DNA from 3 places in the Scandinavium lactucae genome. Region 1 is predicted to be linked to each of the others. Evidence: predicted binding sites of a transcription regulator. Region 1 holds the regulator's gene; each other region holds the start of a gene.

Region 1 (4,950 bases):
CGAGTTGAACAACGCGTTATGCGCCTGATTCACACGCATTCGCTGATACGCCAGGGTGGGTGCCTGCGGGTCGCTACTGAGGATCAGCCGCAGGGCATCCTGGTCGGCCTCCAGCGCCTGCTGGGCATTTTTACGCAGGAGCCCACTTTGCCACTGCGGCCACAGCCAGACCATTCCACCGAAGGCAATCAGACAACCAATTACCGTGTCGACAAGACGGGCGAGAATGAAATGTTCGCCGTTGAGCGTCAGTAGCTGAATGGTGTACACCGCGGTGACCGTAAAGCCCACGGTGGCCCAACCGTAGCTCTTACGAATGATCAGATAGCTCGCAAGGGTAATCAATAACATGGACGCCAGGGTGTAGCCTTCCGGTACGTGGAAGTGCAAGGTGCCAGCGGCAATCACTAGCCCGGCCAGCGTGCCCGCGGCCCGGTGAAAAATTCGCACTCGCGTTGCGCCGTAGCCGTTCTGCGTTACCAGCAGGACGGTCATCAGGATCCAGTACGGTTTCGGAAGATTCAGCGCCGCTCCCATCAGGCTGGCGATGCTCAGCATCACGCTGATTCGCGCCGCGTTTCGCAGCGCCGGAGATTTAAACGACAGGTAGCTTTTCAGCGCGGCGAAAACCGGCAGACGGCGTTCGTTATCAGCCATCAGATTGCGCGGGTACAGCGGGCGTTGCATCCGCAATACGCGGGCGATGCGGCTGAAATGCCAGGCGCAAAACTGGCCGACGGGATTATCCGGGTGCTGATGGGCAATTTTTTCCAGAGCACCAATTTGTTTATCCATGTTAAAGCGCTGCGGAAAACGGTGATAGAGGATGTCATCGGCCATCACCCGCAGCCGGGCGGCGATGGTTTGCGCATTCCAGCGGATCACCGCTTCAGCATGGCTGCGTTCCACCAGTTTCTGCACTTCTGCGGGCTGGTGCAGGCTGACCGAAATATGTTCTTGCAGATCGAGGCCAATCTGGAAGGCGCGCAGCAGGCGCTTATATTCGTGATTCTGGTTGGCGGCCAGCATGTGCATTTGCTGGTAACACTGGGTAATCAGGTCGACGGCTTTTTGCTGTCGAGTGAGCAGTGGCGGCAGCGCTTTTTCCGGATCGGTATGCTGGGTCAGCAGGCTATATTTGGCTTCACAATAATCCGCCAGCTGGCGATAGAGCAGGCTCAGGGATTCGCGCAGCGGCTGTTCGCGCCACATCCAGAACCAGAACCAGTTAAACAGGCCGTACCACAGGGTGCCGAGAGCGTAAATCAGCAGCGGCTGCCACACTGGCATATTGCCTGCCAGGCTGAGGGTGAAGATCGAGGCAATCAGCGAAGCGGGCAGCAGGCGCGCGTGCAGAGAACTGATTTCGGCGGTAACGCCGAGCAGCATCGCCAACCCGCTCAGAATAATGGGCAGCGGTACGTCACGCGCCAGTAACAACTGCACCGCGAGGCTACAGCCCGCAAACAGCGAACCGCCAATAATCAACCGTTTGAAGAAGCGTTTGTGGGGCGTGTCCAGCCCGGCAATGTTGCAGCAGGCGGGAACCAATGAAAACAGCAGACCGTACTTGAGATACCCCAAAGCCAGACCGATAGCCACGGGTAAACAGAGCACCAGCGTTTGTCGCAGTGCGTAGTTAATTTCCGGGTGATAAATCAGCCTGCGCCACATGAGGGGAGAGACAAAAACGGCGTACTGCCCCAGGGCAATACGCCGTTAATCTGGCTTAGCGGGTACCGTAGACCACGATAGTTTTACCGTGGGCGGAGATCAGATTCTGATCTTCCAACATTTTCAGAATACGGCCCACGGTTTCACGTGAACAGCCAACGATCTGACCGATTTCCTGACGGGTGATTTTAATTTGCATACCGTCCGGGTGGGTCATAGCATCAGGCTGTTTCGCCAGGTTCAGCAGCGTCTGCGCGATACGACCGGTTACGTCGAGGAACGCCAGGTTGCCCACTTTTTCAGAGGTGACCTGCAGGCGACGCGCCATCTGGGAGGAGAGGCGCATCAGAATATCCGGGTTGACCTGGATAAGCTGACGGAATTTTTTGTAGGAGATTTCGGCCACTTCACAAGCGGTTTTCGCCCGAACCCAGGCACTACGCTCCTGACCTTCTTCGAACAGGCCAAGCTCACCGATAAAGTCGCCCTGGTTAAGGTAAGAGAGGATCATCTCTTTACCTTCTTCATCCTTGATGAGTACTGCAACAGAGCCTTTCACGATGTAGTACAGCGTTTCTGCTTTTTCACCCTGGTGAATCAGCGTGCTCTTCGATGGGTACTTATGAATGTGGCAATGAGACAAGAACCATTCAAGGGTAGGGTCTGTTTGCGGTTTGCCAAGCACCATGCGCGGTTATCCTCTGTTATAAGCTGTCTCCAGTGGCAGACAAAACACTGCCGCTGGCTTTGCAATCGTATCCTTCCCTGTGCCTGGGAAGTCGGCTGTCGGATTTTACTGCAGCCTGTAGTGTGATGTCCTCTGCATACATGCAGTACTTCAATGTATTACTGTAGCATCCCGACTGTTTTAGCATAGCTTTTGCCGCGTGTCTCCTGGTGTCTCGCTTCAGCATGACGCACGTCGCCTTCCGTTGCGAGAATTGTTATGTGCGCGTAATCTGTCAGGAAAATTGCAACTCTGGAGTTAACAATTATGCAAGCGCGTGTGAAATGGGTTGAGGGTTTAACCTTCCTGGGGGAGTCTGCTTCTGGCCACCAAATCATGATGGACGGTAACTCTGGTGACAAAGCGCCAAGCCCGATGGAAATGGTGCTGATGGCAGCGGGCGGATGCAGCGCGATTGACGTGGTATCGATTCTGCAAAAGGGGCGTCATGACGTGACCGATTGTGAGGTGAAGTTGACCTCTGAGCGTCGTGAAGAAGCTCCGCGTCTGTTTACCCACATTAATTTGCACTTCATCGTCACCGGCAAAGAGCTAAAAGAAGCCGCGGTGTCGCGTGCGGTGGATTTGTCCGCTGAGAAATACTGCTCGGTGGCGCTGATGCTGGAGAAAGCGGCGAAAATTACCCATTCGTTTGAAGTGGTCGAAGGATAAGCGCCCAGCCCGGTGGCGCTGTGCTGACCGGGCCTACTGTTTATCGGGTGACATCAACCTATCTTTTTGCCTTCCATCAGCCGTTCTACCAGCGGCGACATAATCAGCTCCATAGCCAGTCCCATCTTCCCGCCCGGCACCACTAATGTATTCATATGAGAAATGAATGAACCCTGCAGCATCGCCAGCAGCCAGGGGAAATCAATATCGCCCAGATTCTGGAAATGGATGACCACAAAGCTTTCATCGAGCGAGGGGATCCCTTTCGCCGCGAACGGGTTGGAGGTGTCCACGGTGGGTACGCGCTGGAAGTTAATGTGGGTGCGTGAGAATTGCGGGGTGATGAAGTTGATATAATCTTCCATCGAACGGACTACCGAATCCATGACGGCTTCACGAGAATGTCCCCGTTCGCTGGTGTCACGCGTCAGCTTTTGGATCCATTCGAGGTTCACAATCGGTACCACGCCGACCAGCAAATCGACATGTTTCGCCACGTCGTGCTGTGGGGTTACAACCCCGCCGTGCAGGCCTTCATAAAACAGCACGTCTGAGGGTTCAGGTAACGGTTGCCACGGCGTAAACGTCCCCGGCACCTGATTCCACGGCACTGCCTCATCGTAGGTATGCAGATATTTACGCGACTGCCCGCTGCCATTCAGGCCATAGGTCAAAAACGTCTGTTCCAGTAGGCCGAAGTCGTTGGCGTCCGGGCCAAAATAACTGATGTGTCGGCCCATATCGCGCGCTTTGCGGATCGCCATGTCCATTTCTGGGCGGGTGTAACGGTGGAAACTGTCGCCTTCCACTTCCGCAGCGGTCAGATTGAGTTGAGCAAAGATTTTACGGAAAGCGAGGCTGGTGGTGGTGGTTCCCGCGCCGCTGGAGCCGGTCACGGCGATCACCGGATGTTTGGCAGACATAACTACTCCCTGAAGCAGTAATATTTTTGAGTATAGTCAGCCGTGAAATTGGGTACGGGGCATGAGGTTCACCGTCTCGTGCAGTTCGGACCACACCAGGACGACGTCCCCGCTTTTCAATTGTTGTTTTACGTCGGCGACCTTGTCTTCTAGCGAACGTTCATGTTCACCATAATCGGTACCTTCGCGCAACACAAAGCTTTCAATCAGATTTTCGAGCGTTTCGGGTGCCAGGGTTTCCCAGGGAATTATCATCGTATTGCTCCTAACCATTGTGTCAGCCAGGCCGGGATACGTTTTTCGAGCCACATTTCCGGATGGCGCAGCGTACCGCCGACAAATCCGACGTGACCGCCGTGCTCGGTCAGCTGATACTGAATGTTTGCCGGAAGCTCTTCCTGAGCGGGAATCGAGTGATGATCCATAAACGGATCATCTTTGGCATGAATGATCAGCGTTGGTTTGGTTATCTGGCTCAGCACTGACATCGCACTGCACTGGCGGTAGTAATCTATCGCATCGGCAAATCCGTGGATTTTCGAGGTGATCAAATCGTCGAACTCACGGATGCGGCGCACGCTTTTCAGGCGCTTCAAATCAACGGGTAAGGTCCCGGGATAGGCTTTCAGCTTGCGCGAGGCGTTGGCTTTCAGCAGGTTTAGCAGATAGCGCTGATAAACGCGCGAGAAGCCTTTATCCATATGGTAGCTACAGGCTTCGAGCATGAACGGCGCAGAGACGATAACCGCCGCGTCGAGCGGGGTATTGTCGCCCTCTTTGGCCAGCAGGCAGCCGAGCATGTTGCCCCCGAGCGAATAGCCTACCGCGGCCGTTGGTACGTTGCCAAATTCCCGGCGCAGCCAGGAAAGGAACCAGGTGCCATCTTCGGTTTCACCCGAATGGTAGATTCGTTGATTACGATTCGGTTCCCCACTGCAACCGCGGAAATGCATC
Region 2 (4,950 bases), on a different contig from region 1:
ATCGCTTTCAGGGTGTCCTGATCGGGATGCATACGGATGGATTCCGCCAGATAGCGATAGCTTTCGCCGTCTTTCGCCACTAATTCCCCCACACGCGGCAGCACATGGAATGAGTAGGCGTCATAGGCTTTGCTTAATGGATCGAGGATGGGTTTGGAGAACTCCAGCACCAGCAAACGTCCGCCCGGTTTCAGCACGCGATACATAGAACGCAGCGCTTTTTCTTTGTCGGTAACGTTACGCAGGCCAAAGGAAATGGTGATGCAGTCAAACGTGTTGTCCGGGAACGGCAGCGCTTCCGCGTTGGCCTGCACGTATTCCACATTGCCAATCACGCCGATATTGCGCAGCTTTTCGCGGCCCATTTTGAGCATCGATTCGTTGATATCAGCCAGCACGACGCTACCGGTTTCGCCCACCAGACGAGAGAATTTCGCCGTCAGGTCGCCAGTACCGCCTGCTAAATCCAGCACTTTTTGCCCACGGCGGACGCCGCTGCAGTCAATGGTAAAGCGCTTCCACAAGCGATGGATCCCGAACGACATCAGGTCGTTCATAACATCATACTTAGCGGCAACAGAATGGAATACATGCGCCACCATGTCCTCTTTCTGCGATTTGGCTACTGTCTGGAAGCCAAAGTGCGTCGTTTCTTGTGAATCCTCAACCATCTCAATGTCTGCCTATCAAGAAAATGTACCTGGAGTGTAACAGATTGGGCGCATTTCCCCTACGTTTCAACCGTGCCGGGAAACGCGATGCGCCTCAGTTTCAGACGGTTCATCAGAGGCCGACAAGCGTGCCGCATCGTCATTGAATGCGCTGTTGTCGGGGTCAAACGCCTCTTCCTGCGCCGTCGCCTGTTCGGCCAAGTCAGGATTAATTTCACGTTTCACTTCAACGCCTAACCCCCGGAAGGATTCTGCCTGCGCCAGCAGGTTTCCGCGCCCGGAGGCGAGTTTTTTCATGGCCTGACGATAGTTATCCTGAGCTTTATCCAACCCCTGCCCGATCGCCGACATATCATCGACAAACAGCCGCATTTTGTCGTACAGGCGGCTGGCGCGATCGGCAATCTGCTGGGCATTACGGCTCTGATGCTCATAGCGCCAAAGGTTCGCAATGGTGCGCAGCGCCACCAGCAGCGTGGTTGGGCTGACCAGCATGATGTTGTTTCGGAGCGCTTCGGTAATCAGGTCTGGCTGTCGATCAATCGCCAACAGGAACGCAGGCTCCACCGGGATAAACATCAGCACATAGTCCAGCGAGCGCAGGCCCGGTAGCTGCTGATAATCTTTACGGCCCAGCAGACGAATATGGTTGCGTACCGAGGCGATATGTTCCTGCAGCGCGGCTTCACGCACGTAATCTTCTTCTGCATTAAAGAATCGCTCGTAGGCGATAAGCGTCATTTTGGCGTCGATCACCACGTCTTTGCCCTGCGGCAAACGCACGATCACATCAGGCTGCATTCGGGCACGGGTATCGGTTTCGATACTGACCTGAGTCTGGTATTCGTGGCCTTCCCGCAGGCCAGATGCCTCCAGAACGCGCGTCAGGACCACTTCCCCCCAGTTGCCCTGGGTTTTGTTATCGCCCTTCAGCGCTTTGGTCAGGTTGACCGCTTCCTGGGCCATTTGCGCATTAAGCTGCTGAAGATTACGAATTTCATGAGCCAGGGTGTGACGTTCCTGCGCCTCTTTGCCGAAGCTGTCCTGCACCTGGCGACGGAAGCCGTCGAGCTGTTCGCGCAGCGGCGAGAGCAATCCGTGTAGGCTCTGGCGATTCTGTTCATCAACCCGGCGATTACTGTGCTCAAAAATACGATTGGCGAGGTTTTCAAACTGCTCGCTCAGGCGTTGTTCGCTGTTCACCATCTGGCGAATTTTGTCTTCGGCGTGCAATTGGGTCGATTCGAGGCGGGTAGTTACTTCACGCAGATCGGCTTCCAGCGAGGTGTTAATCTCCCGCAGGTTACGCAGTTCGTTATTCAGCAGTTCGCATTCATCGCGCCAGTGGGCATTTTGCGCCAGCTGTTGTTTCGCCGCCGCCAGTTCAATATCGAGATCGTGCCGCTCTTCGATGAAATCAGCCCGAAGCCGGTCGGCATGTGATTTGCTTGCCAGCCAGCCAAATGCGGCCCCGACAATCAGTGCAGCCACTGCGCTGATGATGATTGAAATATCCACGGCTCCCCCTGCTCAACAACTTATCGGCACAATACCGACACAACGTAGAATTGTGAATTGTGCTGTATAAATGTCCAGTTTAAAAGGGTTTTCCTGCGAGGATGCACGCAAAAAAGAAAAGGCCGAACACGTCGGCCTTTTCATAAAGCAGAGGAATTACAGCAGGCGACGTGCCGCTTCGACCACGATTTTCACCGCGTGGCTTTCGGTTTTCTTCATGGTTTCCGCGTTCGGAATTTCTTGCTGAGTGCGGTTAACGATAACGCCCGCAACCATGCCCGCGCGCAGGCCCTGGCTGGAACACATGGTCAGCAGGGTGGCGGATTCCATTTCATAGTTCATCACGCCCATCGACTGCCACTCTTCCATCGAGCCTTTGTAGCGGTTCACCACGCGACCGGAGAAGGTGTCGTAACGTTCCTGGCCTGGGTAGAAGGTGTCGGAAGACGCGGTCACACCGATGTGAGTGGTCGCGCCGACGGATTTTGCCGCTTCAACCAACGCGGTGGTACAGGCGAAATCAGCGACCGCCGGGTATTCCATCGGGGCGAAATGCAGGCTGGCACCGTCCAGACGTACGGAGGCGGTGGTGACCAGCACGTCGCCGACGTTAATGTTCGGCTGGATAGCACCGGTGGTGCCCACGCGCAGGAAAGTACGGATGCCCAGCTGGGCCAGCTCTTCTACTGCAATCGAGGTGGACGGACCGCCGATACCGGTGGAACACACGATAACCGCTTTACCGTCCAGCTCTGCACGCCAGGAGGTGAATTCACGATGCGATGCCAGCTTAACCGGCTTGTCCATCAGCGCGGCGATCTTTTCCACACGCTCCGGATCGCCCGGGACGATAGCGAGCGTTGCCCCTTGTAAATCGTTCTTGGTGAGGCCGAGATGAAAAACATCAGACTTAGACATATAAAAACTCCTCTCTGGGTCGAGTTGTCAGCAGAAGCAAAAACGTACTCTACCGAAGCTTTGGACACATTTTCGTGACAATCATCACTATGAGTGAAAATGTTTGCATTAGTTTTCTTATAAAAAGTGATTCACATCACATTAACAAGCGGTAATGATAACCACTGCACATAAGATAGCCGTTTTCTGGCACTGTGAATTGTTAACCTGCGGACTATATTTATCACTGCGCTAAATCGATGGGTACGGAGAAGACCATGACAGATAAACAACCCGGCTTTGCACCGGCTGCAGCACCTCACGCCTCAACCCTTATCGTGACCCCGGAAGACGCGATCGTTTCTGGGGAAACGTCAATCCCGTCGCAGGGTGAAAACATGCCTGCGTTTCATGCCCGGCCAAAAAATACCGACGGCCCGTTGCCGGTGGTGATTGTGGTGCAGGAAATTTTCGGCGTGCACGAGCACATCTGCGACGTCTGCCGTCGTCTGGCGGGTGAAGGCTATCTGGCAATTGCGCCGGAGCTCTATTTCCGTCAGGGCGATCCGAATGACTATGCTGACATCCCGACGCTGTTCAGCGGCCTGGTGTCGAAAGTGCCTGATGCTCAGGTGCTGGCAGATCTCGACCACGTTGCCAGTTGGGCCTCGCGCAACGGCGGCGACGCCAATCGCCTGCTGATCACCGGTTTTTGCTGGGGCGGCCGCATAGCGTGGCTGTACGCGGCGCATAATCCACAGCTGAAAGCGGCGGTGGCGTGGTACGGCAAACTGGTGGGTGAAAAATCGCTGAATTCACCGAAGCATCCGGTTGATATCGCGATCGATTTGACCGCGCCAGTGCTCGGCCTGTACGGCGGCCAGGATACGGGCATTACGCTGGAGAGCGTGGAGACCATGCGTCAGGCGCTGCGGGCGGCAAACGCCAAAGCAGATATTGTTGTTTACCCGGAAGCCGGACACGCGTTTAACGCCGACTATCGTCCGAGCTACCACGAAGAGTCGGCCAAAGACGGCTGGCAAAGAATGCTGGCGTGGTTTGCGCAGTACGGCGGGAAGAAAGGCTAAACAGAGCCTTGATTGCCCGGCAACTGCCGGGCAAAAACTCACTATTTAGGCTTTTTCGAACCGCGGGGATTTGAGTTCATCCACCAGAAAATACACCACATCGTGCAGTAAACCCGCCAGATCCTGACCGTTTTTCGCCAGAAGCGTGCCGCCACTTAATGTCAGGGTTAATGCCTGGGCATAATCCAGCAGCAGATCGGTGTCCTGCCAGCTCTCCGGCAAGGTGGATAACGGGACCGTTTCCACCGTCAGTTGGCTGACCACCCAGTCTGGCATGGCGTCCACGCAACGCTGACGCAGTACTGTCAGCGCGTGTGATAAGCGCCCGCATAGCGCCAGTCGGTAGTATTTGTCCCCACACTCCACCATTACGCTGACCAGGGTGCCGCAAAAGTCCGCAGCGGTAAAAAGGTCAGCAGACCCCGACAGGGGAATATCAAGTGCTTCCTGGATTTCTTGTAGATCGTCTTCAGAGAGGGTTTGGCTTGATGCTGTAGTCATTTGGCAATTCCTTGTGTTTTTTAAGGAGTCACCGCTGGAGTTCCTACGCTCACAGGTGGTGACGCTGACGGGGGTAGGAATACCGGACACAAGTGAAACCGGCCAACCTTTCGGTTGCCCCGCCAACGCCACCAGAGAGTTTACTGAGATGTACGCTGACATAACACAGAAAAATCTGTGCCCACTTATGATTTATACAGGTTCCTACGCCCGGTTGCGGGATTGACCGCAACACCATCACCTTACGAATACCCGGGTTATAAAGAGAGCGGTTT
Region 3 (4,950 bases), on a different contig from region 1:
CACGTGGGCCACGGTCGTTACGGTCACCGCGAGGTGCACGGTCATTGCGGTCGAAACGCTCGTCACGATCGCGGAACTCACGCTTAGGACGCATCGGTGCATCTGGTGGCAGAATCAGTGGACGTTCGCCCTGAGCCATTTTCAACAGTGCTGCAGCCAGGGTTTCCATATCCAGCTCTTCTTCAGCAGAAGGCTGAATTTTTGCCAGCAGGCCGCGGTAGATGTCCAGGTCGCTGCTTTCCAGCTGCTGCTGGATTTTAGCGGAGAACTTAGCCAGACGACGCTCACTCAGCAGTTCACGGGTTGGCAGTTCAACTTCTGGAATGGTCAGCTTCATAGTGCGTTCGATGTTGCGCAGCAGACGACGCTCGCGGTTCTCAACGAACAGCAGCGCACGACCCGCACGACCCGCACGACCGGTACGGCCAATACGGTGAACGTAGGATTCTGAATCCATCGGGATGTCGTAGTTAACAACCAGACTAATACGCTCAACGTCCAGGCCACGGGCCGCAACGTCGGTAGCAATCAGGATGTCCAGACGACCATCTTTCAGACGATCCAGAGTCTGCTCACGCAGGGACTGGTTCATGTCGCCGTTCAGCGCTGCGCTGTTATAGCCGCTTTGTTCCAGCGCTTCAGCCACTTCCAGAGTCGCGTTTTTGGTACGTACGAAGATAATCGCCGCATCAAAATCTTCCGCTTCCAGGAAACGAACCAGTGCTTCGTTTTTACGCATGCCCCATACAGTCCAGTAGCTCTGGCTGATGTCAGGACGGGTCGTCACGCTTGACTGAATGCGGACTTCCTGTGGTTCTTTCATGAAGCGACGGGTAATACGACGAATCGCTTCTGGCATGGTCGCAGAGAACAGCGCGGTCTGATGACCTTCTGGGATCTGCGCCATAATGGTTTCAACGTCTTCGATGAAGCCCATACGCAGCATTTCATCCGCTTCATCCAGGACCAGACCTTTCAGGCTGGACAGGTTCAGCGTGCCACGTTTTAAGTGATCGAGCAGACGGCCCGGGGTACCCACGACAATTTGTGGACCCTGACGCAGGGCGCGCAGCTGTACGTCATAACGCTGGCCACCGTAAAGGGCAACCACGTTTACGCCGTGCATGTGTTTAGAGAAATCCGTCATGGCTTCAGCAACCTGAACCGCCAGTTCGCGGGTCGGTGCCAGCACCAGAATCTGTGGTGCTTTCAGCTCTGGATCAAGGTTATGCAGCAGCGGTAAAGAGAACGCTGCAGTTTTGCCGCTACCGGTCTGGGCCATACCCAGTACGTCACGGCCACCGAGCAGATGTGGGATACACTCTGCCTGGATTGGAGAAGGTTTTTCGTAACCCAGATCGTTCAGGGCTTTAAGGATGGAGACGTTCAGCCCCAGATCAGAAAAAGTAGTTTCGATAGTAGTAGTCTCGATGGTATCAGTCATGTAGTACACGTGCCTCGTAGATGGCGGCCAGTCTACATAACTCATCGTGAAATTGACCTGCAATTTTCATTGAAAAGTGTGAACCGGCTCAAATTTGGTGAATTAACGAACAATAAAGCCCTCACCCGTAAAGATGATGGCAATCAAAAAAGATTATGGGCTGAGTTGTTCGTCAGCTATTGCTGGTCCGATTCTGCCAGGTCGTCTTGCTCCTGGCCCAAGAGCGCTAATTCCAACAATGCGTATCGGTGCTCAACAAAGTTATGAACGTTGTTAGCAACCGCCAGTTTGAACAGTGCCGTAGCGCTGTCCTTGTCCCCCAGACTTAGGTAGTACTTACCTAAATAGAAGTTTGTTTCACTGAGATGCTCAGCGAGCGAGGTGTTATCCGTTGCGTCTGCCTTCAGTCTTTCCATCAGCGTTGCTTCGCTAATGTCACCGAGGTAGAACTCGACAATGTTCCATCCCCATTGCTCTTTGTCCGATTTTTCATAGCGCTGCTTGAGTGCTACGACAGCCTGCTTCTCATCGAGCTTCCGCTCAACGATATAAAGCCACAGACTACGGAAAGGATCATTGGGATCGTCTTGATAAAACGCCAGCAGATCATCTTGCGCTAACTTTGCGCGACCACCGTAATAAAGCGCGATGCCGCGGTTCAGATATGCGTAATTGTAAGTTGGATCAAGCTCAAGTACAGAATCAAACGCTTCATAGGCAGCATCAAAATTGCCTGCCTGCGTTAAATAAATGCCTAAGTAATTGAATACTTCAGGCATATCGGGTCTGATTGCCAACGCTTGCGAGAAATCGTTACGCGCTAATGCTCTCAAACCGAGACTATCATACAACACTCCGCGCTCATATAAAAGCTGTGCGCGTTCATCATCGGTTAAAGCCCGACTGGCAAGAATTTGTTCCATACGTGCCAGAATCACTTCTTGCTGTAAAGTCGGTTGCAATGGCACCGCCAGGACTTCACTCTTGCGCCAGGCAGAATTACTGCATCCTGCCAGCGTGAGTGCTGTCGCAACGAAACACCAGCGCAAAAAAGGCTTCATTTCCCACTCCCGAAGACAACAATTGGATGAACGTCCTGTTCCCCGGCTGCTAACAAGCGTCCTGCCCGGAATGCGCCCTCCGTAAAAGCGGAGGGCTAATGGCAACCTTACTCGCCCTGTTCCGCTGCCGGCGCTTCTGGCGCGGCGGCTGGCTGAGTCTGCTCAGTCGCTTCTTTAATGCTCAGACGTACGCGGCCCTGGCGATCAACTTCCAGAACTTTAACCGGTACTTCCTGACCCATCTGCAGATAGTCAGTCACTTTCTCAACACGCTTGTCGGCAATCTGAGAAATGTGGACCAGACCTTCTTTACCGCCACCGATAGCAACGAATGCACCGAAGTCTACGATACGAGTGACTTTACCGTTGTAGATGCGGCCCACTTCGATTTCAGCGGTGATCTCTTCGATACGGCGAATAGCGTACTGCGCTTTGTCACCGTCGGTCGCTGCGATTTTCACGGTACCGTCATCTTCGATTTCGATGGTGGTGCCGGTTTCTTCGGTCAGCGCACGGATAACAGAACCACCTTTACCGATAACGTCTTTGATCTTGTCCGGGCTGATCTTGATGGTGTGAATACGCGGTGCGAATTCAGAGATGTCACCACGCGGTGCGTTGATAGCCTGTTCCATCACGCCCAGAATGTGCAGACGCGCACCTTTGGCCTGGTTCAGAGCAACCTGCATGATTTCTTTGGTGATGCCTTCAATTTTGATATCCATCTGCAGTGCAGAGATACCTTCGCGGGAACCCGCAACTTTGAAGTCCATATCGCCCAAGTGATCTTCGTCGCCGAGAATGTCGGACAGAACCACGAAGTTCTCGCCTTCTTTCACCAGACCCATCGCGATACCTGCTACTGCAGATTTAATCGGTACGCCTGCATCCATCAGTGCCAGAGAAGCACCACATACGGAAGCCATGGAAGAAGAACCGTTAGATTCGGTGATTTCAGAAACCACACGAACGGTGTACGGGAATTCGTCGGTGGTAGGCATCACTGCCAGCACGCCACGCTTCGCCAGACGGCCATGACCAATTTCACGACGCTTCGGTGAGCCAACCATACCGGTTTCGCCCACGGAGTACGGAGGGAAGTTGTAGTGGAACAGGAAGCTGTCGGTGCGATCGCCCATCAGCTCGTCGATGTTCTGTGCGTCACGTGCGGTACCCAGAGTCGCCGTTACCAGCGCCTGAGTTTCACCACGGGTGAACAGTGCGGAACCGTGAGTACGTGGCAGTACGCCGGTGCGCACGTCCAGACCACGGATCATGTCTTTCTCACGACCATCGATACGCGGTTCGCCTGCCAGTACGCGGCTACGTACAGCGGTTTTCTCGATACCGTGCAGGATGTCGCCCAGGTCGTTAGCGTCCAGGGTGTCGTCTTCGGCAATCAGGGTCGCGATAACGTCAGATTTGATAGCATCAATCTGCGCGTAACGTTCCTGCTTGTCGGTAATGCGGTAAGCATCGCTCAGACGAGACTGTGCCAGCTCAGCAACGCGCGCGTGCAGCGCTTCGTTGACGGCTTCTGGCTGCCAATCCCAACGTGGTTTACCGGCTTCTTTCACCAGGTCGTTGATGTTCTGGATAACAACCTGCTGCTGCTCGTGGCCAAATACCACCGCGCCCAGCATCTGGTCTTCGCTCAGCAGTTCTGCTTCGGATTCAACCATCAGGACCGCAGCTTCGGTACCGGCAACAACCAGGTCCAGTTTGCTGGTTTTCAGCTCTTCCTGGGTTGGGTTCAGTACGTACTGGTCATTGATGTAACCGACGCGAGCCGAACCGATTGGGCCGTTGAATGGAATACCAGACAGGGACAGCGCTGCGGATGCACCGATCATCGCCACGATATCTGGGTTAACCTGTGGGTTTACGGACACAACGGTCGCGATAACCTGGACTTCGTTGACGAAGCCTTCCGGGAACAGCGGACGAACCGGGCGGTCAATCAGACGCGCGATCAGGGTTTCGCCTTCGCTTGGACGGCCTTCACGACGGAAGAAACCACCCGGGATTTTACCGGCAGCGTAAGTACGCTCCTGGTAGTTAACGGTCAGCGGGAAGAAGTCCTGGCCTGGTTTCGCTTTTTTCTGACCTACAACGGTAACGAATACCGCGGTGTCATCCATGCTAACCATAACAGCAGCCGTCGCCTGACGTGCCATCATGCCGGTTTCCAGAGTGACCGTGTGCTGGCCATACTGGAATTTACGAACGATCGGATTCAGCAAAATAATATCCTTTCTTGATGAGTAACGGGACACCATTGGATGTACCGTTTAGAGAACCGATCCTCTTGCATCCTCGCGACTAATGACAATCCTAACCTACGGTTAAGTCTCTCATTAGCCGCGCGAAACGCTGCAATGAAGATCATTTGTTTCAGCAATACAAACAATACATGAGTTTCATGTTAATTGCTGCCATCTGGTT

Evidence for each region. Region 1 encodes CRP, which controls carbon source genes, mostly activating them, when cyclic AMP is high. Its sites were predicted from a motif close to ATGTGANNNNNNTCACAT; they were not measured.
Region 2: udp (uridine phosphorylase) is a predicted target of CRP. The motif match lies at 3,232-3,249, and genes of this name have one in related genera.
Region 3: yrbN (protein YrbN) is a predicted target of CRP. The motif match lies at 1,521-1,538, and genes of this name have one in related genera.

What each region holds. Positions count from the first base shown of each region.
Region 1 covers NZ_JAWXRD010000003.1:189,594-194,543, forward strand. The annotation lists gene SIK69_RS05160 (YccS/YhfK family putative transporter) at 1-1,674, opposite strand, end outside; gene crp (cAMP-activated global transcriptional regulator CRP) at 1,730-2,362, opposite strand; gene SIK69_RS05170 (OsmC family protein) at 2,669-3,073, shown strand; gene SIK69_RS05175 (phosphoribulokinase) at 3,127-3,996, opposite strand; gene SIK69_RS05180 (YheU family protein) at 4,033-4,251, opposite strand; gene SIK69_RS05185 (hydrolase) at 4,248-4,950, opposite strand, start outside.
Region 2 covers NZ_JAWXRD010000033.1:66,574-71,523, reverse strand. The annotation lists gene ubiE (bifunctional demethylmenaquinone methyltransferase/2-methoxy-6-polyprenyl-1,4-benzoquinol methylase UbiE) at 1-671, opposite strand, end outside; gene rmuC (DNA recombination protein RmuC) at 738-2,189, opposite strand; gene udp (uridine phosphorylase) at 2,346-3,107, opposite strand; gene SIK69_RS14700 (dienelactone hydrolase family protein) at 3,365-4,174, shown strand; gene SIK69_RS14695 (hypothetical protein) at 4,220-4,675, opposite strand; partial or broken gene SIK69_RS14690 (ash family protein) at 4,679-4,837, opposite strand.
Region 3 covers NZ_JAWXRD010000029.1:222,747-227,696, forward strand. The annotation lists gene SIK69_RS11590 (DEAD/DEAH family ATP-dependent RNA helicase) at 1-1,444, opposite strand, end outside; gene yrbN (protein YrbN) at 1,437-1,514, opposite strand; gene nlpI (lipoprotein NlpI) at 1,621-2,505, opposite strand; gene pnp (polyribonucleotide nucleotidyltransferase) at 2,613-4,748, opposite strand.